3 regions of the Saccharibacillus brassicae genome follow, and region 3 is predicted to be linked to each of the others. Evidence: predicted binding sites of a transcription regulator. Region 3 holds the regulator's gene; each other region holds the start of a gene.
What was found. Region 3 encodes Rex, which represses fermentation and respiration genes when NADH is low (regulators of the CRP and FNR family bind a similar motif). Its sites were predicted from a motif close to TTGTGAAATATTTCACAA; they were not measured.
Positions count from the first base shown of each region.

Region 1: nirB (nitrite reductase large subunit NirB) is a predicted target of Rex. The motif match lies at 3,575-3,592, and genes of this name have one in related genera.
Region 2: FFV09_RS08720 (formate/nitrite transporter family protein) is a predicted target of Rex. The motif match lies at 4,087-4,104, and genes of this name have one in related genera.

Region 1 covers NZ_CP041217.1:4,393,718-4,400,663, forward strand. Annotated here, with positions in the region: gene FFV09_RS18225 (formate/nitrite transporter family protein) at 1-391, opposite strand, end outside; gene nirD (nitrite reductase small subunit NirD) at 462-821, opposite strand; gene nirB (nitrite reductase large subunit NirB) at 872-3,310, opposite strand; gene FFV09_RS18240 (alpha/beta fold hydrolase) at 3,693-4,472, shown strand; gene FFV09_RS18245 (GntR family transcriptional regulator) at 4,656-5,762, shown strand; tRNA gene FFV09_RS18250 (tRNA-Leu) at 6,325-6,408, shown strand; gene FFV09_RS18255 (excinuclease ABC subunit UvrA) at 6,706-6,946, shown strand, end outside.
Region 2 covers NZ_CP041217.1:2,071,120-2,078,065, reverse strand. Annotated here, with positions in the region: gene FFV09_RS08735 (ABC transporter ATP-binding protein) at 1-785, shown strand, start outside; gene FFV09_RS08730 (FAD-dependent oxidoreductase) at 1,310-2,704, shown strand; gene FFV09_RS08725 (phosphotransferase family protein) at 2,969-3,940, opposite strand; gene FFV09_RS08720 (formate/nitrite transporter family protein) at 4,211-5,068, shown strand; gene FFV09_RS23705 (hypothetical protein) at 5,315-5,491, shown strand; gene FFV09_RS08715 (LOG family protein) at 5,803-6,387, opposite strand; gene FFV09_RS08710 (hypothetical protein) at 6,520-6,946, opposite strand, start outside.
Region 3 covers NZ_CP041217.1:157,862-164,807, reverse strand. Annotated here, with positions in the region: gene panC (pantoate--beta-alanine ligase) at 1-800, shown strand, start outside; gene panD (aspartate 1-decarboxylase) at 793-1,176, shown strand; gene dinG (ATP-dependent DNA helicase DinG) at 1,402-4,266, shown strand; gene FFV09_RS00580 (redox-sensing transcriptional repressor Rex) at 4,291-4,956, shown strand; gene FFV09_RS00575 (amidohydrolase) at 4,931-6,241, shown strand; gene FFV09_RS00570 (DUF5590 domain-containing protein) at 6,267-6,785, shown strand.

The DNA.
Region 1 (6,946 bases), 1.4 Mb from region 3:
GCCCGGTTCCGAGCACGAGCAGGCCGACGATGACGGCGCCCGCCAGATTACCGAGAAATACGAGCGTCCAGTTTTTGCCGAGGTCTTTGACCGAAGTGCGACGGGCCAGCGTGGAAGCGGTGAAGAACATGTTGTTGCCGGTAAACAGCTCCGAGCCGGCGAAGATGACGAGCGTGAGCGCGATCCCGAACGAGGCGCCCATGATCAGCGACTGGAACGGCGATTGGATCGCGGCGAGCGGAGCGCCCAGCGAGAAGATCAGAATGATACCGAGACCGACATAGGCACCGGCAAGAACGGCGCTGATCAGATAGCGGAGCGGGTGTTCATTCATGAAATCCCTTTTTTTGACTGCGGCTTCGACGAGGGAACGTACACTTTCGGTAAACATGAGATCGGCCTCCTGGCATGCAAATGGGCAAAACGGGCGAACGCAGCAGACGTTTTGTACCTTGTCGACACTAAGAGTTGAAAGGGTACTGGTTCGGGAAGAGAACGACCCGGCCGTCTGCGACCTCGACGCGGAACGTCCGGACCTGACCGGTATCGGGCTGCTGCACGAGTCCGGTCTTCAGATCGATTTTCCAATCGTACAGCGGATCGTAAATATAATGGCCGGAGACGATCGCTTCGGCAAGCGGCCCGCCTTTGGGATGGGGATTGCGGTTCTCGACGGCGTAGAATTGGTCGTCCGACGTGCGGAAGACGGCAAGCTCGGTGTTGTCGACGAGGAAAACGCGGCCGATGCGGCTCGGGAAACGGTCGACGGAGTCAAGAACGATCGGCGTCGTACCGGCAAAAACGTTCGATGGATAGGTCATGGTCAAGCTCCTCTCGGGATCGGTTGATCGGTTGGCCGTTACGCGGACAGTTACGCCTGCGGCAGAGCCGGCGCGGCGGTCTCGAACAATTCGCTGCGCAGTTTTTTGTCGTTGAGCACTTGTTTCCACGGATCTTCCACGAACGTCAGCGCATATTCGATATCGTCGATCAATTTGCGGCGGTTATCGGCATCCGCAACCGTTTTGGCGTAGATGTCTTCCAGGCCGATCCGTTCGACCCATTCCGACGTCCGTTCCAGATAGTTGCCGGTCTCGCGGTAATACTGCATGACGGCGGCGACCGTATCGGTCAGTTCCTGGTCCGTTTTCACTTTGCAGAGCGAGTCGGCCAGCCGGGCCTTGATCCCGCCGTTGCCGCCGATAAACACTTCCCAGCCGCCGTCGTTGCCGACGATGCCGATGTCTTTGGTGCACGATTCGGCGCAGTTGCGGGGGCAGCCGTTAACGGCGATCTTGAATTTGGCCGGAAAATCGAGCCGTTCGAACTTGCGTTCGAGCATGGCGCCGACGGCCAGCGAATCCTGCGTGCCGAAGCGGCAGAACTGCGAACCGACGCACGTCTTGACCGTCCGCAGCGATTTGGCGTACGCATAGCCCGAAGGCATGTCCAGCTCTTCCCATACTTTCGGCAAATCTTCCTTCTGCACGCCGATCAGGTCGAGCCGCTGTCCGCCGGTCACTTTGACCGCTTTGACGTTGTATTTGACCGACACATCGGCGATTTTCTTGAGGTCTTCCGGTGTCGTCACGCCGCCGTACATTCTCGGAACGACCGTGTACGTGCCGTCTTTCTGAATGTTGGCGTTCATGCGTTCGTTGACGAAGCGCGATTCTTTCTCGTCTTTGTGTTCGCCCGGGTAGATGACGCCCAGATAGTAGTTGACGGCCGGCCGGCACTTGGAGCAGCCTTCCGCGTTATGCCAGTCGAGTACATGCATGACTTCTTTGGTCGTCCGCAGCCCTTTTTCCTTGATGCCGGCCACGATCTCCTGACGGCTCAGCGGGGTGCAGCCGCAGATGCCGGTCTTGACCGTCTGCTTGAAGCCGTCGCCGAGAACGAAGCTCAGAATCTGTTCGACGACCGGCTTGCAGCCGCCGCACGAACCGGTCGCGCCGGTGCACGCTTTGATTTCGTCGACCGTCGTCAGTCCTTGTTCGGTGATCGCGTCGACGATGACTTTTTTGGTGACGCCTTTGCAGCCGCAGACGATTTCGTCGTCGGCCATTTTCTCTACCGCGGCCGTTTTCGATTTGCCGCTGCCGCAGTGGCCGGTGCCCATCAGGTCGCCGTAGATTTCGTCGTTCATTTCGGTGCGTTCGCGGACGTATTTTTGCAGCGAAGCGGATTCCGTCACGTCGCCGAACAGCACGGCGCCGACGATTTTGCCTTGATCGAGCAGTATTTTTTTGTAGGTGCGTTTCCATTCGTCTTTGGCCGAGATGACGGTGTGCTGCGGCGTCTCGATAAATTCGCCGGCCGAGAACACGTCCACGCCCGAAATTTTGAGCTTGGTCGACGTGATCGAACCGCCGTAGCCTGCCGTGTCGATACCGCAAATATGTTTGGCGAGGACGCTGCCCTGCTCGAACAGCGGAGCGACGAGGCCGTAGCAGACGCCGCGGTGTTCCGCGCATTCGCCGACCGAGTAGACGTCCGGCGCGGACGTGCGCATGAAGTCGTCGACGAGGATGCCGCGATTCGTGTCGATGCCGCTGACTTCGCCGATCTGCTTGTTCGGCCGAATGCCGACCGCCATGACGACGAATTCGGCTTCCAGTTCTTCGCCGTCCGTGAACACGAGCTTGCGCACGCGGTGGTCGCCGGTCATCTCGGCTGTCGATTTGCCCATCGCGAACTTGATGCCTTGGCGTTCCAGCTCGGTCTTGAGCATGGCGGAAGCCTGGCTGTCGAGCTGGCGTTCCATCAGGTCGTTCATCAGATGGACGACGGTCACGTCCATGCCGAGGCCGACGAGCCCTTTGGCCGCTTCGAGCCCGAGCAGTCCGCCGCCGATGACGGCCGCTTTCTTGTACTGCTTCGCCGCGTCCAGCATCCGGTCGCAGTCGGCGATATCGCGGAAGCCGACGACGCCTTCGCGGTCGCTGCCGGGAATCGGAAGCATAAGCGAATTGGAGCCGGTCGCGATCAGCAGCTTGTCGTACGCCTGCGTCAGGCCGGTATCGGTGAGCACTGTTTTGCCGACCGTATCGATCTGCGTCACCGTCGTGTTCGTATGCAGCGCGATGCCGTTTTCCTCGTACCAGCTCCAGTCGTTCAGCACGATGTCTTCGAGCTTTTTGCTGCCTTCGAGCACGTACGAGAGCATGATCCGGTTATAGTTGGGATGCGGTTCGCTGCCGAAAACGGTAATGTCGAACCGGTCGGTCAGCTTGAGAATCTGTTCCAGCGTATTGATGCCGGCCATGCCGTTGCCGATGACGATCAGCTTTTGTTTGACGGTGTTCATGAGGAAAAGCCTCCTTGGCGTTTGAATTCGGATGAAGGGAAGATCGCGGCCCGCGTGCGTGCGTCGTATCGGCCGTCAGGCGGCGGGGCAGGGGTGCTGCGGATCGGCGATCTTCCAGTAATGTGAACTTATTCACAACGTAATTTGCAGGAAAGGGCGGGGCCGGAATATCCGGTAAGCCGCCGCTATTTCAAATTTGATCTACCTTGCATCCTCATTATAGGAGAACGCGATTGAAGAGGTTGGTGATCGTAATCACATTTAATGTGAAATATTTCACTTGAAAAAGTCACAATTCGGTACAGGGAGATTGTGCGCGGAAAACGATCATGCGGAAGAAGTGTGATAAGGTTGGAATATGGAAAAAAGAGGGGGAAACGGTATGGCGTGGACGTACACGGAATCCGGTCCGATCGACGCTCCGCTGCTGCTGTTCGTGCACGGCGGCGGGGTCGGCGGTTGGATGTGGGATCGGCAGGTCGAGCATTTTCGGCATGCGCACTGCCTGGTACCGGAATGGTCGGAGCAGGACGGAACGGGGGAAGACGAACTTTTTACTATCGAAAAAAGCGCGGAAGCCTTGATCCGGCTTGCCGAACGAAAAAGCGCCGGTCGGCCGATCGTGGCCGTCGGCTTCTCGCTCGGCGCCCAGATCGTCATGCAGATGATGAGCGATCGTCCGGACCTGCTGAGCGGCGCCATGCTGGGCAGCGGTTCGATCTATCCGGCGTCGCTTGCGCGTCCGCTGGTCGGGCCGCTGATCTCGCTGTTCTACTCGCTGATGCGCAGCCGCAAATTCGCGGCGCTGCAAGCCCGAAGCTTGTACGTGCCGGGCGAACAATTCGATACGTATTATGCGCACAGCCTCGGGATCAGCCGTGCCGGGCTGATCCGAACGGTGCGGGAAAGTCTCGGCTACCGGCTGCCGGCCGGCTTTGCCTATTCGACGGCGCGCCTTCTCGTGACCGTCGGCGAAGAGGAAAGCGGCTCGATGCGCCGCTCGGCGCGGGATCTCGCACAGATGCGCGCCGGGTCGGAACTTGTCGTGCGGCCCGGTATCGGACACGGATTTTCGCTCGCGCAGCCGGAAGCGTTCAACGCACTGCTCGCGCGGTGGCTGGAGGAAGGCGGGCTGCTGCCGCGGCGCGGGAGCGGGCGCTGAACCCGGCCGGGCCGGCGGAAGTTCGGCTTGCATTTTCCCAAACCGGCACTTAAACTAAACTTGTACGTACAATTAAGCTTGAGAGCGCTATCTTAGGATCGCTTTCCGGGTGCGCCCGGCAGATGCCGGAGACTGCCGGCCCGCACCGGATACGAACGCAAATACAGACCGAGGTGAATCAGGATGAACAAACGGCTTCCCAAATACATGATCTTGAAAAACGAACTGTTAAGTTGGATCGAAAGCGGCCGATTGGTGCCCGGCGGACAAGTGCCGTCGGAGAACGAGATCGCCGAGCAGTTCTCGCTCAGCCGCCAGACGGTGCGCCAGGCGTTCTCCGAACTCGAACGCCAGGGGCTGCTGGAACGGGTGCAGGGCAAAGGCACGTTCGTGCGCAGCGCCGGCATCCGCGAAGAAGCGGCGCAGCCGCGGACGATCGGCATCGTCACGACGTACATCTCCGATTATATTTTCCCGCATATCGTGCGGGGCGCCGAAGCCGAGCTGCGCAGCCGCGGCTATCGGCTGCTGCTTGCAAGCACCGACAACGACAAGGAGAAAGAGATGGAATGCCTGCGCCTTATGCTGAGCGAACCGCTCAGCGGGCTGATCATCGAGCCGACCAAAAGCGCCGAAGGCAATCCCAACCTGCCGTTCTACCTGTCGATGCAGTCGAGAAACCTGCCGTTCCTCATGATCAACGAACGCTACCGCGAACTGGAAGTGCCGTGTCTCAAAGTGGACGACGAACTCGGCGGCTCGACCGCGGCCCGGTATTTGATCGGGCAGGGGCATACGCGGATCGCCGGCTTTTTCAAAACGGACGATCTGCAGGGCGTCAACCGGCTGCGCGGCTTCATGCACGCCCACCGCGAAGCGGGCATTCCGCTGCTGCCCGAGCATGTCGTGACGTACGCGACGGGGCAAAAAGGCGAACTGCCGCTTCGGCGCGTGCGCGAACTGCTCGCTTCGCCGAACCGGCCGACGGCGCTCGTCGCCTATAACGACGAACTGGCCGTACCGCTCATGAATGCGGCGCGCGAGCTCGGACTGTCCGTGCCGGGCGACGTGTCGGTCGTCGGCTTCGACGATTCGGCGCTCGCGCTCGCTTCCGGCGTGCCGCTGACGACGCTGACGCATCCGAAGGAAGAAATGGGCCGGGAAGCGGCCCGGCGGCTGATCGCCATGATCGAGAGCGGCGCTTCGGGTTCGGCCGTCGAATACGAAGACGTCGTCTACGCGCCGGAATTGGTCGAACGGAGTTCGGCGGCCAAGCCTCGGCGGGGGTGACGGGGCGGCGGGCGGTCATGTTGACTTTTTGTGCACATTTTCCGCTCAAAAACCGTATTCTGCGCAAAATGTTGACTTGATGCACACATTTTTCGCGAAAAAGCCCGATTTCCGGCCTAACAGGCAGAAAATGCTGACCCCATGCACACATTTCCTGTTCACGGCCCTCATTCCACCTGAAATGTTGACTTTTTGTGCACATTTTCCGCTCAAAAACCGTATTCTGCGCAAAATGTTGACTTAATGCGCACATTTTTCGCGAAAAAGCCCGATTTCCGGCCCAACAGGCAGAAAATGCTGACCAAATGCACACATTTTCTGTTCACGTCCCTGATTTCGCTTGAAATGTTGACTTTCGGTACGCATTTGCCGGATAAGACTTCCCGATACGGCTGCCGGCTCCCTTTTCCGGCAAAGCGGCAGGGCAACAAGACGAAGGCCAAAAGAGCATGCCGCGTTCCCTTTGGCACGGTATGCGAACTTTCTTGCCAAAAGGCTTGCAATCTGCCTGCCGGCTATGCTATATTATTTGGGCAGGGCAAAAAGCCCAGCCAACTATTATGCGGTCGTGGCGGAATTGGCAGACGCGCACGGTTCAGGTCCGTGTGGGCTAACCCCCGTGGAGGTTCGAGTCCTCTCGACCGCATCTCGTTTCATCGAAGAACCGTCGGTTTCCTTTAGGGAAATCGGCGGTTTTTTTGCGTATTCGAACGTGGGTTTTGCGTATTCGAACGTTTTTTTCCGGCGTTCCCGATCTCGCACTTCCGCCCGGAACCGCCCGTTTCCGACTCTTGCCCGACTCACTCTCCATAACTGCCTGCTGATTTCTTTTGCAGCGAATGAGGTAAAGATACCGAGACGACGGATCGGCTGCCGATCCCGTCCGGAAGACGAACCGAATTCGCAGGGCAATCCGTACGAAACGCCAAGGAGGAACGCCAGCATGAGTATATCGCATCAGTCCCATTCATCCGAACCCGATCTCGATCCGCGGAATATGATTCGCGTCCGCGGAGCCAGCGAGAATAATTTACGAAACGTCGACCTCGACATCCCGCGCGACGCGCTTGTCGTGTTTACCGGCGTGTCCGGTTCGGGCAAATCGTCGCTCGCATTCGGCACACTGTACGCCGAAGCGCAGCGGCGCTACCTGGAGTCCGTCGCGCCGTATGCCAGACGGCTGA
Region 2 (6,946 bases), 1.9 Mb from region 3:
TTACCGCGCTGGTCGGAGCGAACGGCTCCGGCAAGTCGACCATCCTCAAGACGATGGCCCGCCTCATGCGTCCCAAGAGCGGCAGCGTGCTGCTCGACGGCAAGTCGATCCACAAGCAGTCCACGCGCGACGTTGCCAAGCAGTTGGCCATTTTGCCGCAGACGCCGACCGCCCCGGAAGGACTGACCGTGACCGAGCTCGTATCTTACGGCCGTTTTCCGCATCAAAAAGGCTTCGGCGCGCTGAAGGCGGAAGACAAGAAGGTCGTGGAGTGGGCGCTCGACGTGACCGGCATGCGCGAATTCCACGATCGTCCGATCGACCAGCTCTCGGGCGGCCAGCGTCAGCGGGCCTGGATCGCGATGGCGCTCGCCCAGGAGACGGACATTCTGTTCCTCGACGAACCGACCACGTACCTGGACATGGCGCATCAGCTCGAAGTGCTGCAGCTGCTGCATGACCTGAACAAGACCGAAGGCCGGACGATCGTCATGGTCGTGCACGACCTCAATCACGCTTCGCGGTTCGCCCAGCATATGATCGCGATCAAGAACGGCGAAGCGCTCGCGTCCGGCTCGCCGCTGGAAGTCATGTGCCCGCTCGTCATGCACGAAGTGTTCGGCATCGAAGCCGATATCGTGACCGATCCGCGCACCGGCGTGCCGCTGTGCCTGCCGTACGCGCTGTACGCGCTGTCGGAAGGCAAGCGCGATCCGCTGCCGGGAGGCATGCTTCCGCTGACTCCGCAGAGCGGCGTGGACGCGCGGCGTACCGCTTCGCAGTAAGCCTGCCGTATTCGCCGCCTTGCGCTGCCGAACGCGGCGCCGTCCGAAGCTTGATTCGAATCGCAGGATTAGCCGTATTTTCAACGATATGTCCAACCGCATTCCCAACCGTATTCCGGCCGCCTGCCGGGGTACGGTTTTTGGCATGGCCAAGAAGAAGTCGTCCGGTTCGAACACAGGCACCGGCGTACGCTGTGACAAATCTTACGACCATGGCGGAGCAAAGGGGCAGAAGAGCGTACCGTTTGTGACAACTATGTGAATATGGGTGCAAAGTTGTGTTTACCTCTTGCAATGTGAAATATGTCACACTATAATAAGAGTATCAGGTGAACGAATTCACAAGCTAACCTGGACAGCAAGGTGAAGAGATTCACAATCTTAAATGATTGCCGAGTCAACGTCCCCCATACCGGGTAGTTCTTACAAAACCTTTTTTTTAACGTAGTATGTACAAGTTTTCACATCACTGTCGGATGCAAAAGCGTTATCCCATAAAAAATATTCTACTGGAGGAATTACTCATGAAGATCGCAGTTATCGGTTGTACGCACGCAGGAACCGCCGCTATCGTCCGCACCGCCAAGCTGTACCCGGACGCCGAGATCACGGTGTACGAACGCAACGACAACATCTCCTTCCTCTCGTGCGGCATCGCGCTGTACGTCGGCGGAGTGGTCAAAGACCCGAACGGCCTCTTCTATTCCTCCCCGGAACATTTGGCCGCTCTCGGCGTACAGACCCGGATGCGCCATGAAGTGCTGAACGTCGACGCGGCCGGCAAGACGCTCACCGTGCGCAACCTGGAAACGGGCGAAGAATTCGGCGATACGTTCGACAAGCTGATCGTAACGACCGGCTCGTGGCCGATCATTCCGAAGTTCGAAGGCATCGAGCTTGAGAACATCATTTTGTCCAAAAACTTCAACCATTCCAACACGATCATCGAAAAAGCGAAAACGGCCAAAAACGTCGTCGTCATCGGCGCGGGCTATATCGGTGTCGAGCTGGTCGAAGCGTTCGAGATGAACGGCAAAGAAGTGACGCTGATCGATGCGGAGAAACGGATTCTGAGCAAATACCTGGACGCCGAGTTTACCGATCGCATCGAAGATTCCCTGACCGAAAAAGGGATCACGCTGGCTCTGGACGAAAAAGTCGAGCGGTTCGAAGGCAAAGACGGCAAAGTGCAAAAAATCATCACGACAAAAGGCGAACACGAAGCGGACCTTGTCATCTTGTGTATCGGTTTCCGTCCGAACACCGAACTGCTCAAAGACCAGGTCGACATGCTGCCGAACGGCGCGATCCTCGTCGACAACTATATGGAGACCAGCGTCAAAGACGTGTACGCGGCCGGCGACAGCTGCGCGATCCGTTACAACCCGACCGGCAAAGCCGCTTACATTCCGCTCGCTACGAACGCGGTGCGTATGGGTACGCTCGTCGCGATGAATCTGGTCGAGAAGAAAATCGCCTACATGGGCACCCAGGGCACGAGCGGCATCAAGATCTATGAAGACAACATCGCAGCGACAGGCATGACCGAGACAGCGGCGCGGGAAGCGGGCCTCGATATCGCGACCGCGACGTTCGAAGACAACTACCGTCCGGAGTTCATGCCGGAATTCGAGAAAGCGACATTCAAGATCGTGTTCGAAAAAGACAGCCGCCGCATCGTCGGTGCGCAGCTGATGTCCAAAGTGGACCTGACCCAGTCGATCAACACGCTGTCGGTCTGCATCCAGAACAAGATGACGGTCGAAGAATTGGCCTTCGTCGACTTCTTCTTCCAACCGCATTACAACAAGCCTTGGAACTACCTGAACTCCCTCGGCTTTGCCGCGATGGAAGCCCAGCCGGTCGAAGAACGCGAAGAAAAAGCGGCCCGTTCCGTGCAAAAACAGACCCAGGCGTAAATCGCCTGAGTCTTGGGTGTTAAAAAAGAATAGACCCTATCGAAAAGCCCGCCGATTCGGCGGGCTTTTCGGCTTGCGCCGTTTGTTATACGCGGTTCGTTAGTAAGCGGTTCATGGTAGGTGGTTCATTGTACGCGGTTCATTGTATGCCGTTTGTTAGGCGTCGTCAGTGTTGGGCGCTCGGTTCATGCCGCAGATTTGGAGGGATTTGTATAGTCGGCCCGGTCTGCCGCCAGAGCGCCGGTCTGAAGACGAGGCTGCAGCCTAGCTTTCGTCCAGCCATTTCGGCGTATCGCGCCGGAATCCGTCGAAGTCGTCCCAGATGATCCGCGACCGGCTCAGCGTATCCGTAATTTCCGGTTCGCCGAACGGAATCGCCCAGACGATCGCGAACAGACACTCTATCGCGCAGTACAGGGAGACTCTGCCCCAGAAGTCGGGATCGCGGGGGCCGCTCTCTCTATAACCGCGCAGTTGGCCCCGGGCAAAAGAAGGACTGATGCCGCTCGTGAACGTCTCCATCCGGTTGAAGTCGCGCAGCGGATCGCCGGTGCCGGAACGGTTGAAATCGATCACGTTCAAGCCGCCGTCCGGTCCGAGGATCATATTGCCGGGATGATAATCGCCGTGCCGGAACCCGGCCGGCACGCCTTCAAGCAGCGGCAGCCGGGCTTCGATCCGCGCAAGCAGTTCGGCGCCGAACGGAAGCCGGTAGCTTCCGTTCTCGTAAGCCTGAATTTTGCGCGTCACCTCGCGGCGCACGGTATTCGCCGGCGCTTCCGCACCGGCCGGAACGCTCAAGCCGTGCATGCGGCGCAGCCAGGTGCCGGCGTCCCGGCCCCGGGCGTAAGCTTCTGCGCCGGAGAGCCCCGGCAGCATCTCCTGCGCGTCTTCGCCTTCGATCCAGCTCAGCAGCGAATAGACGAAGGGTGCGCCGGCTTCGGGGAACGTCCGATCCGCCGCTCCTTCGCAGATGCCGAACTCGATCGGGAGCGACATCGGAATGCCGAGCTTCGAAGCCTGGCGTACCCGTTCGAATTCTTCGCGCTTGGCTTCGGCCAGCCCCGGATCGGACAGCCGAAGCAGAAGCAGCTGCCCGTCTCGGGTCCGGATACGGTATTTGCGATCCGCGGACCAGCCTTTGTCGACCGGCTCGGCCGCCGCCCAGCCGTTCGATCCGGGGATAACGTTCATCCAGCGGGGAATACCGGGTTCTTTTGCAAAAAAATCGATCATGAAGGTTCACCGCCTTTCCCTGTATGATAGCACGGGCAGCCCGGCCATAAATAGGGGAAACGGGAGGCGGAAAGCGGGGAAATGCCGAGCGATGAAACGGGGAAAAGAAGACCCGAAGAAGAAACGGAAAATAGGACAAGAAAAATAAGTGAAAAGATTCACTTTATACATTTCGGTATGAGATTTGTCACGTACTCCGGCGAGTGCCTGAGCTAAAATGAGTACGACAAGGGAAGGTTCAAATTTTAGCTATCAAAGGAGACATCAACCATGGCTTATTGCAAACCGCCGCAAATCGCGGAAGTCACCGTTGAGAACGGCGTCAAAAAAGCGCACAGTCCGCTCTCTTCCGTATTGATCCTCGGATTTCTGGCCGGGGCGTTTATCGCGCTCGGCTTCCTGCTCGATATTCGCGTGATCGCGAATACGCCTGCCGAATGGGGCAGCATGGCCAATTTCGTCGGCGCAGCCGTGTTCCCGGTCGGCCTCGTGCTCGTGCTGCTGGCCGGCGGCGAGCTACTCACCGGCAACATGATGGCCGTGCCGCTGGCACGCCTGGCGCGGCGCATCTCGACAGGCGAGATGATCAAGAACCTGATCCTGATCACGCTCGCGAACTTTGCCGGCGCGATCTTCGTCGCCTATTTCTTCGGCCATATCGTCGGGCTGACCGCTTCCGGCCCTTATCTGGACAAGCTGGTCGACATGGCCGGACACAAGATCGACAGCACGTTCCTGCAATCGTTCGTCTCCGGGATCGGCTGCAACTGGCTGGTGGCGCTGGCCGTCTGGCTCAGCTACGGGGCGGATAACATGAGCGGCAAAATTATCGGCATCTGGTTCCCGACGATGGCGTTCGTGGCGATCGGCTTCCAGCACGTCGTGGCCAACATGTTCCTGATTCCGGCCGCCATTTTCGAAGGCCATTTCACTTGGGGCCAATATCTCGGCAACTTCGTGCCGGTCTGGCTCGGCAATCTGACCGGAGGCGCGATCTTCGTCGCCGCCGCTTACTGGGGCACGTACCTGCGCCGGACCGGCGAGCCCCGGCCCCAGGCTGAACCGGCGCAGGCCGCGCTTGCTGCTCAAGCCGACTACGGCAAGCCGGAGCTGCAGAAGCACGCTTGATCTGCCCAAGCCGCGCCTGAGCGTGCGCGCTTTTGCGCTCGCTATAGCGCGCGGCCGCGGCCGGGTCGAACGGCCGCAGGTGGGCAAAGCCGCGGCCGTGTCCGGCGGCTCCTCGATCCTGCCCTTTGGATCGGCCGCCGTCGACCCGGACATACAGCTGTCCGGGTCGGGCGCCTATACTTGCCCCATAAGCGAACGAATGTACGCCTTGCGGGGCGGCGTTCGAAGCGGCGGGGAGGAATAGAAGTGCATCCATATTTGATGGAAAAATTGCTGGAGGAACATAACCGGCAGATCGACGACATCGACCGGAATCATTGGCAAAAAGAGCGGTTGGAGCGAACACCAAGAAGCCGGGTCTGGAGATGGGTCTGGAGACGGCCGGCATCGGCGAGGCGCGGCGACGTGCCCCGCACGTTGTAGCACGGCATAATAAAAGCGGCTTCGCCTTGTGGCGAAGCCGCTTTTGTCATAGGGCATGGCTGCCGGAAAGTCTCGACCACCTGATGCTGACCTGCAATCCACATGTTGCTGTTTGAGCGGCTTGTTCGGATAAAATGCTGACCTGCAATCCACAATTTGTTCGAAATTCGCTTTTGGCAGGCGGAATCGAAGTGAAATGCTGACTTCCGGTCCGCTTTTTGCTGTTTGAGCGGCTTGTTCGAATAAAATGCTGACTTTTGGTCCGGATTAAGCGGTCGGCAAAGCGTCACAAAGCTTCGCAGCTGTCCGCTCTAGGTGCGTTCTTCGGTCAGCACCTGCGGCACGCCGGGCGCGCGGTAAGCTTCCATGCGGTCCAGCAGTTCGGCCGGGTCTTCCGCCGTCAGCATCATCGCCCGGTGATGCGGCATGACGAAGCCTTCGCCGGTCATCCGGTCGAACAGCGCGATCAGCGGATCGTAATAGCCGGCCGAATTCAGCACGCCGGTCGGCTTCGTATGCAGCCCGAGCTGCGCCCAGGTGAAAATCTCGAAATATTCTTCCATCGTGCCGGAGCCGCCGGGCAGCGTGACGAACCCTTCGGCCAGCTCGGCCATTTTGGCTTTGCGTTCATGCATGGATTTGACCATGATCAGCTCGGTGAGGCCCGTATGGGCGATCTCCCGGCCCTGCATGAAGTCCGGCAGCACGCCGATCGCCCGGCCGCCGCCTGCGAGCACGGCGTCGGCAACGGCGCCCATCAGGCCCATGCGCGAACCGCCGTAGACGAGCGTGATTCCCCGAGCCGCCATCTCGCGGCCGAGCGCCCGCGCGCTGTCCATGTAAGCCGGCGAAGCGCCTTCTCTCGAACCGCAGAATACCGCAATGCTGTTTGGCATGATGCAAATCTCCTTTTCCTCTAATCATAGCACGGAGGCCGACAAGCGCCCAGCCCCGAACGCCGGGTAAACAGACGGTAAATCCTGTCGATTATCCAACCCCTGCCGCCGGGCGCAAGGGGTCATCGTGCGTCAATACTGCCAGGTATAGACGGTCCTGCCTGCCCGGTCGAGCGCTTCGATGTATTGAATATCCCGGGCGGCACCGCCGTTTGCGTCGCGATCGTCGGAGATCACATAGCTGAGCTGGTCCGCTTCGATCGGGATCACTTCGCTGCCGTTTTCGTCATGTATGACGATCTGTTCGATCCGTTCGTCGTTGACGGAGCCGTCGAAGTAGGAGAAGTCGATGGCTTCACGGTCTTCTTTTTCGCCTACGCCCATGAAACCGTTGCCCGGCACAAACGGCAGTCGTTTGCCTTCGTCGGTCAGTTCGGGGGAGAAGTTCAGGCTGTGGTAGATGTACGTATGACCTTTGAGCCTGGCCAGTACCTTGCCGGTATAAGGCACGCCTCGGTAACGGTAAGGAAACGAAGCCAGCACCCAATCGCCCTGGACG
Region 3 (6,946 bases):
TGCACGAAGGGCATGCCAGCCTGCTGCGGCGTTCGCGCCAGGAGAACGGCGTGTCCGTGCTCAGCATCTTCGTCAACCCGATCCAGTTCGGGCCGGGCGAAGACCTCGACCGCTATCCGCGCAGCGAAGAAGCCGACCTGAAGCTGGCCGAGCGCGAAGGCGTCGACGTCGTCTTTCTGCCTTCCGTGGACGAGATGTACCCGGAAGAACGCAGAACGACTGTCACGGTCACGGGAGTCACCGAGCGTCTGTGCGGCGCTTCGCGCCCGGGCCATTTCGACGGCGTGGCGACGGTCGTCTCCAAGCTGTTCCATATCGTCAAGCCGGACCGGGCGTACTTCGGCGCCAAAGACGCCCAGCAGGTCGCCGTGCTGCAAAAGATGGTGACCGACCTGAATCTGGACGTCGTCATCGTGCCGTGCCCGATCGTGCGCGAAGCGGACGGCCTTGCGCTCAGCTCGCGCAACGTGTATCTGAGCGCTGAGCAGCGCCGGGAAGCGCTCGTGCTGTCGCGTTCGCTGCGCGAAGCGCAAGCCCGCATCGAGCGGGACGGTTCCGTCACGTCGCGCGCGATCACCGACGAGGTGACGCAAGCGATCCAGGCGTCGCCGCTCGCCGAGATCGATTACGTGGAACTGCTGACGTTCCCGAATCTCGAACCGCTTGTCGCAGACCGCGAAATGGCCGACCTTCGGCGTTCCGGCGGTTCGGTTATTCTGGCGCTTGCCGTCAAATTCGGTTCGACCCGTCTGATCGACAATGCCATTATGAAGCTCAAGGAGGCTGACCTGTATGCATAGAACGATGATGAAATCCAAAATCCACCGCGCGACCGTCACGGAAGCGAATCTCAATTACGTCGGCAGCATTACGATCGACGAAGATTTGATGGAAGCGGCCGATCTGCTGGAAAATGAAAAAGTCCAGATCGTCGACAACAACAACGGCGAACGTCTGGAGACGTACGTCATTCCCGGACGGCGCGGAAGCGGCGTGATCTGCCTGAACGGCGCGGCCGCCCGCCGCGTGCAGCCCGGCGACACGGTCATCATTATCTCGTACGCTTCGATGTCGAACGAAGAAGCGCATCTGCACAAGCCGACGGTCGTGTTCGTCGATGCGGACAACCGCGCTGTCGAGACGGCCGTGAAGGAAATTCACGCGACGATCCGCTAAACGGCGAATCCCGGCCTGCCGGGGATGCCGCGCAGAACCGGTTTCCCGTTTTTTACAAGCGGGGAACACACCCTATTCGAACAAGCAGCGAGATGCTTTCCGCCGCGGGACGCGGCGCGGAAGCCTCGCTTTTTTTGGGCCCGGATCGGTGGTGAAGAGTTTCCCAAACTGCACTTTGTCTGTTATGCTGATAGAGAAATACGACGGAAAGGATTTATCGACTCCATGAAATTTGCCGTGCTGGACTTTGAAACGACGGGCACTCAGGCATCGGATGCCATCATCCAGATCGGGCTGAGCGTCATCGACCACGATCTGCGGATCGTGGATACGTACCAATCGCTGGTTAACCCCGGCGTCCCGCTTCCGTCGTTCGTGTCCGAACTGACGGGAATAAGCGAAGAACAGCTCGGCGAAGCGCCGGTGCTGGACGAAGCGATCATCGGGATGATTCCGCTGCTGGGCGACGCCGTCCTGGTCGGACATAACGTGGCGTTCGACTTCGGCTTTTTGCAGCGCGCGCTCGACCAGACCGGATACCTGCCGTTTACCGGCCGGATTCTGGACACGATCGACCTGCTGCGCATTTTGTACCCTTCGATTACGAGCTACCAGCTTGGCGCGGTGTCTTCGCAGTTCGGCGTGCCCCACGAACGTCCGCATCAGGCGGATAGCGATGCGTTGGCAACGGCGCACGTTTTTTTGCACTGTCTGGAAGAAGCGCGTTCGCTGCCTTTGGTTACGCTGCAGCGGATCGCCGAACTGCTGGCAGGCGATAGCGATTTGGGCTGGTTTTTCCAAACGCTGGTCGAGGAGAAGGAGATGGAACCGCTTCAGGAAAGCGGCGAATTCAAATTCTACCGCCAGTTCGCGCTCAAAACGGGGGAGTGGGCCGAAGTGCCGCCCGCCCGCGAGATCCGCGACGGCAATCCGCTCGAAGACGTGCCGTTCGGCGATTTTCTGGAACAGGTGCAAAACAATCTGCGCGCCGAGCTGCCGGGTTACGAAGAACGCGAATCGCAGAACATCATGTTCGAAAAAGTGCAGGAAGCGTTCGGAAGCGACAAGCATCTGCTGATCGAGGCGGGAACGGGGACGGGCAAATCGCTCGGCTACCTCATTCCGGCCATTTACGAGAGCGTAAAAAAAGACCGCAAAGTGATGATCAGCACGCACACGATCAACTTGCAGGAGCAGCTGCGCGAACGCGACGTTCCGCTGCTGAACCGCGTCGTGCCGTTCGAATTCCGCGCTTCGGTGTTCAAGGGACGCCAGCATTATCTGTGCATGCGCAAGCTTGAACAGAAGATCGACCGGCGTGAATTCACGCATCCCGCGGACGACGTCCTGACGGCGGCGCAGCTGCTCGTCTGGCTGACCCGCACGCAGAGCGGGGACGACGAAGAACTGAACCTCGGTATCGGCCGCGGCCAGGATTTCTGGGACACGATCGCGAGCGAGACGGATTCCTGTCTGGGCCGCGCCTGTCCCTGGTTCCGCAGCTGTTACTATTACCGGGCCAAGCATGAAGCGTCTATGGCCGACGTCGTCGTGACGAACCATTCCAAGCTGTTCTCCGACGTCAAGGCGGACGACCAGCTGCTGCCCGCCTACGAGCGTCTCGTTATCGACGAAGCGCATCACCTCGAAGACGTGGCCGGCAAGCATCTCGGGCTGCACCTGAAATATTTCTCGTTCGTGCATGCGATGACCCGCTTGTACAAGGACGGCAAGAACGGGCAGCTGCCCGCGCTGCGCCAACTGCTTGGCAAGATCGGGCACGAGAAGAAAAACGAATGGAACCGCGCGATCGACGAAGTCATTCCCGAGCTGATCGACGCCAAAGAGAGCTGGGACAAACTGACGGAGCTGCTGTACACGCTGCTGCCCGACCGGGTAGACGTGTCGGCGCCGGAAGCCGGCCAGCATACGCTGCGCCTGACGGCGGGCGAATACCCGAAAGGCTGGGATACGCTCTCGACGCTGGAAGACCAGATCTACGTCGGGCTCGGCGAAGCGATCCGCCGCGGGGAACGCATGGCGGCTTCCGTCAAGGAAGACAGCGGCGACTACACGGCCGAAGGTCTGGCGACCGATATTTCGGGTCTGTTCAAAGACCTGTCCGAAGCGCGCGAATCGCTGCGGTTCTTCATGCGGCTCGACGACGGAAGCACGGTCTACTGGCTCGAAGGCAGCTCGCAGTTCAAAAGCAAGTCGCTGCAAATGTACGCGGTGCCGATCGACGTCAGCGCCCAGCTGCAGCAGCACTTTTTCGATAAAAAGAAAAGCGTCGTTCTCACTTCGGCCACGCTTGCCGTGGACAAAAAGTTCGACTATATGATCGACCAGCTGGGTCTGCGGGAAGCGGCCGTGCAAAAAAGGCTGTTGACGGAAGTGCTGCCGTCGCCGTTCAATTACCGGGAGCAGGCGCTGCTGATCGTCCCGCGCGATTTCCCCAGCGTCAAAGGGCAGATGGCCGACGCTTCGTTCCTCGCCGCGCTGACCGATTCGCTGGCGCGTACGGCGGAAGCGACGCAGGGACGCATGCTCGTGCTGTTCACGTCGTACCGGATGCTGCGCCAGGTGTACGATCCGCTCAAGGAACTGCTCGGCGCTTCCGGCATTTCGCTGATCGGGCAGGGCGTCGACAGCGGCAGCCGAAGCCGCCTCACCCGGCGGTTTCAGGAGAACGCGAAAACGGTGCTGCTCGGCACGAGCAGTTTCTGGGAAGGCGTCGATATTCCCGGCGACGCGCTGACGTGCCTCGCTATCGTGCGGCTGCCGTTCCAGCCTCCGAGCCATCCGCTGCTGGAAGCCAAAAGCGAACTGCTCAAGCGCCAGAACCTTAACCCGTTCATGAAGCTGTCCGTGCCGCAGGCCGTTATCCGCTTCAAACAGGGATTCGGCCGCCTGGTGCGTACGCGCCGCGACCGCGGCATCGTGATCGTCTACGATACGCGCGTGATCGAATCGTATTACGGCAAATACTTTTTATACTCGCTTCCGGGTCCCAAAATGGAGCATATGGCGCTCGACCAAATCGTGCCGAGAGTCGCCGAATGGCTGGAACCGGAAGAGAAGTCGGATTAACTTTTCCCCTGGGAGGGACATGGAATGAAAGCGGAAAAAATTTCGGAAGCCGTCGTTCGCAGACTTCCCGTTTACCTGCGTCACCTGACCGAACTGCACAAACGCGAAGTGATGACGGTGTCGTCGCAGGAACTCGGGCAGAAACTGGATCTTAATCCGGCCCAAATCCGGAAAGACCTTGCGTATTTCGGCGATTTCGGCCGAAAAGGCATCGGTTACGACGTCTCGTACCTGATCGAGAAAATTCGCCATATCCTCAAGCTGGACCGTCCGATCAACGTGGCCCTGATCGGCGCCGGCAATCTGGGACATGCGCTGTCCAACTATAATATGTACCTCAAGGAAAGCATGAAGATCGTCGCCGTATTCGACTCGTACGCGCCGAAGGTCGGCACGCAGATCAACAAGCTGACCGTGCAGCCGATCGAAGAACTGAAGCCGACCGTACGGGAGAAAAACATTCGCGTCGGCATCATCACGGTGCCCGATTCCGAAGCGCAGCGCGTCGCCGACCAGCTGGTCGAAGCCGGCGTCGAAGCCATTTTGAATTTTGCGCCGACCGTGCTTAAAGTGCCGGCCGACGTACGGATCCATGCGGCCGATTTCACGACCGACCTGCTCAGCCTGGCTTACTACCTCGATAACGGAAAGGAAACCGAAACCCATGACAACGACAAACCATCCGACTAAATGGATCGTTAGAAACGGCGTCTTCGCCACCGGCGAGCGTGAAGGGGTCGTTCGCGGCTGCATGATCGTCGACGGAGACACCATCGCCTATATCGGAACCGAAGAACCGGAAGACGCGCGCGACCTGCCGTCGATCGACGGCAAAGGGCTGCTGTTTATGCCGGGTCTCGTCAACAGCCACGGCCATACGGCCATGTCGCTGCTGCGCGGATACGGCGACGATATGGTGCTGCAGGAATGGCTGCAGACCAAAATGTGGCCGATGGAAGCCAAGTTCACGTCGGACGACGTGTACTGGGGTAGTTCGCTGTCGATCGTCGAGATGCTCAAAAGCGGCACGACGACGTTCCTCGACATGTACGACCATATGGACCGCGTGGCCGAAGCGGTCGTCCAATCCGGCATGCGGGCGTCGCTGACGCGCGGCGTAATCGGGCTGTGCTCGCAGCAGGAACAAGACGACAAGCTGAACGACGCGATTTCGTTCGCCAAAAACTGGCATGGCCAGGCGGATGGACGCATCACGGTCATGATGTCGCCGCACGCGCCTTATACGTGCCCGCCCGCTTTTATCGAGCGTTTCGTGCAGGCGGCGCACGATCTGGATCTGCCGCTGCATACGCATATGTCGGAAACGGCGGCGGAAGTGGAGCAGAACGTACGCGAATACGGGCTGCGTCCGGTCGCGCATCTGGAGAAGCTCGGCTTCTTCTCCCGCCCGTCGATGGTGGCGCATGCCGTCCATTTGACGGACGAAGAGATCGCGATGCTTGCGGCCAACCGGGTAGCCGTCTCGCACAATCCGGGCAGCAACCTGAAGCTTGCGAGCGGCGTGGCGAAAGTGCCGCAGCTGCTCAAAGCGGGCGTCGTCGTGTCGCTCGGCACAGACGGCGCGGCCAGCAACAACAATCTCGACATGTTCGAAGAGATGCGTCTGGCCGCGCTGATCCACAAAGGCGTGTCGGGCGATCCGACCGCCGTGCCGGCAGCCGAAGCGCTGCGCATGGCGACGCTGCATGGCGCGCAGTCGCTGTACCTCGACAATCTGGGCACGCTCGAAGCCGGCATGAAAGCGGACTTCGTCGCGCTCGATATCGAGCAGGCCCATTTCCTGCCGCGCACCGATTACGTGTCGCATCTCGTGTATTCGGCGGCCGGTCAGGACGTGCGGCATGTATGGGTAGACGGCATCCAGATCGTCAAGAACCGCGAGTGCCTGACGCTGGACGAAGAGAAAATCCGGTTCGAGGCCCAGTCGGCTTTCGAAGGGCTGTTGGCCCGCTAAGCCGGACATCGGGAGGATACACAACGTGAGCAAGCGCACCAAAGTCATTTTGCTGACCCTGCTCGTCGTGCTGATTTTGCTGGCGGGAGCTTATTTGTACTATATGCTCTCGATGCAGGGCAGAACGGACGAACGCAACGCGGCGATCGCTTCGGCGCGCACGCAGGGACAGCTGACGGAAATCGAACGGGCCGACAAATGGGTCTGGGGCGAAAATTCGATCTTCTGGGTCGTTCAAGGAACGACGGCGTCCGGCGAGGAACAGTACGTCTGGCTCAAATATACGCCGGAAGGCACGCCGGCAGCGGGCGAGAACGCGTTTCGCTCGATGCCGGTCGCCGGAACGATTACCCGGGAAGACATGTGGGACCGGGCGGAAGCTCAGCTTCCGGACGCCAAACTGATCCGGATGCTTCCGGGCGTGTACGGCAACCAGTACGTCTGGCAGGTGTTCTACGAACAGCAAGATACGCATTACTACCGCTTCTACAGTCTCAAAGACGGCAGCGCCGTCGGAGAAGCGTTCGATCTGCCGGATTGGTAAGCCGAAGTGTTCGGCAATCTTCCGGCGCGTAGCGTATAGAAAAACCCGATTCTCCGAAATGGAGAGTCGGGTTTTTTCGGCGTTCCTCGGATACGTCGGAAAAGGTCGGATAAGTCGGGTAAGTCAGGTACGCCGCATCCGTCGCCTGTTTCGCGCAGACT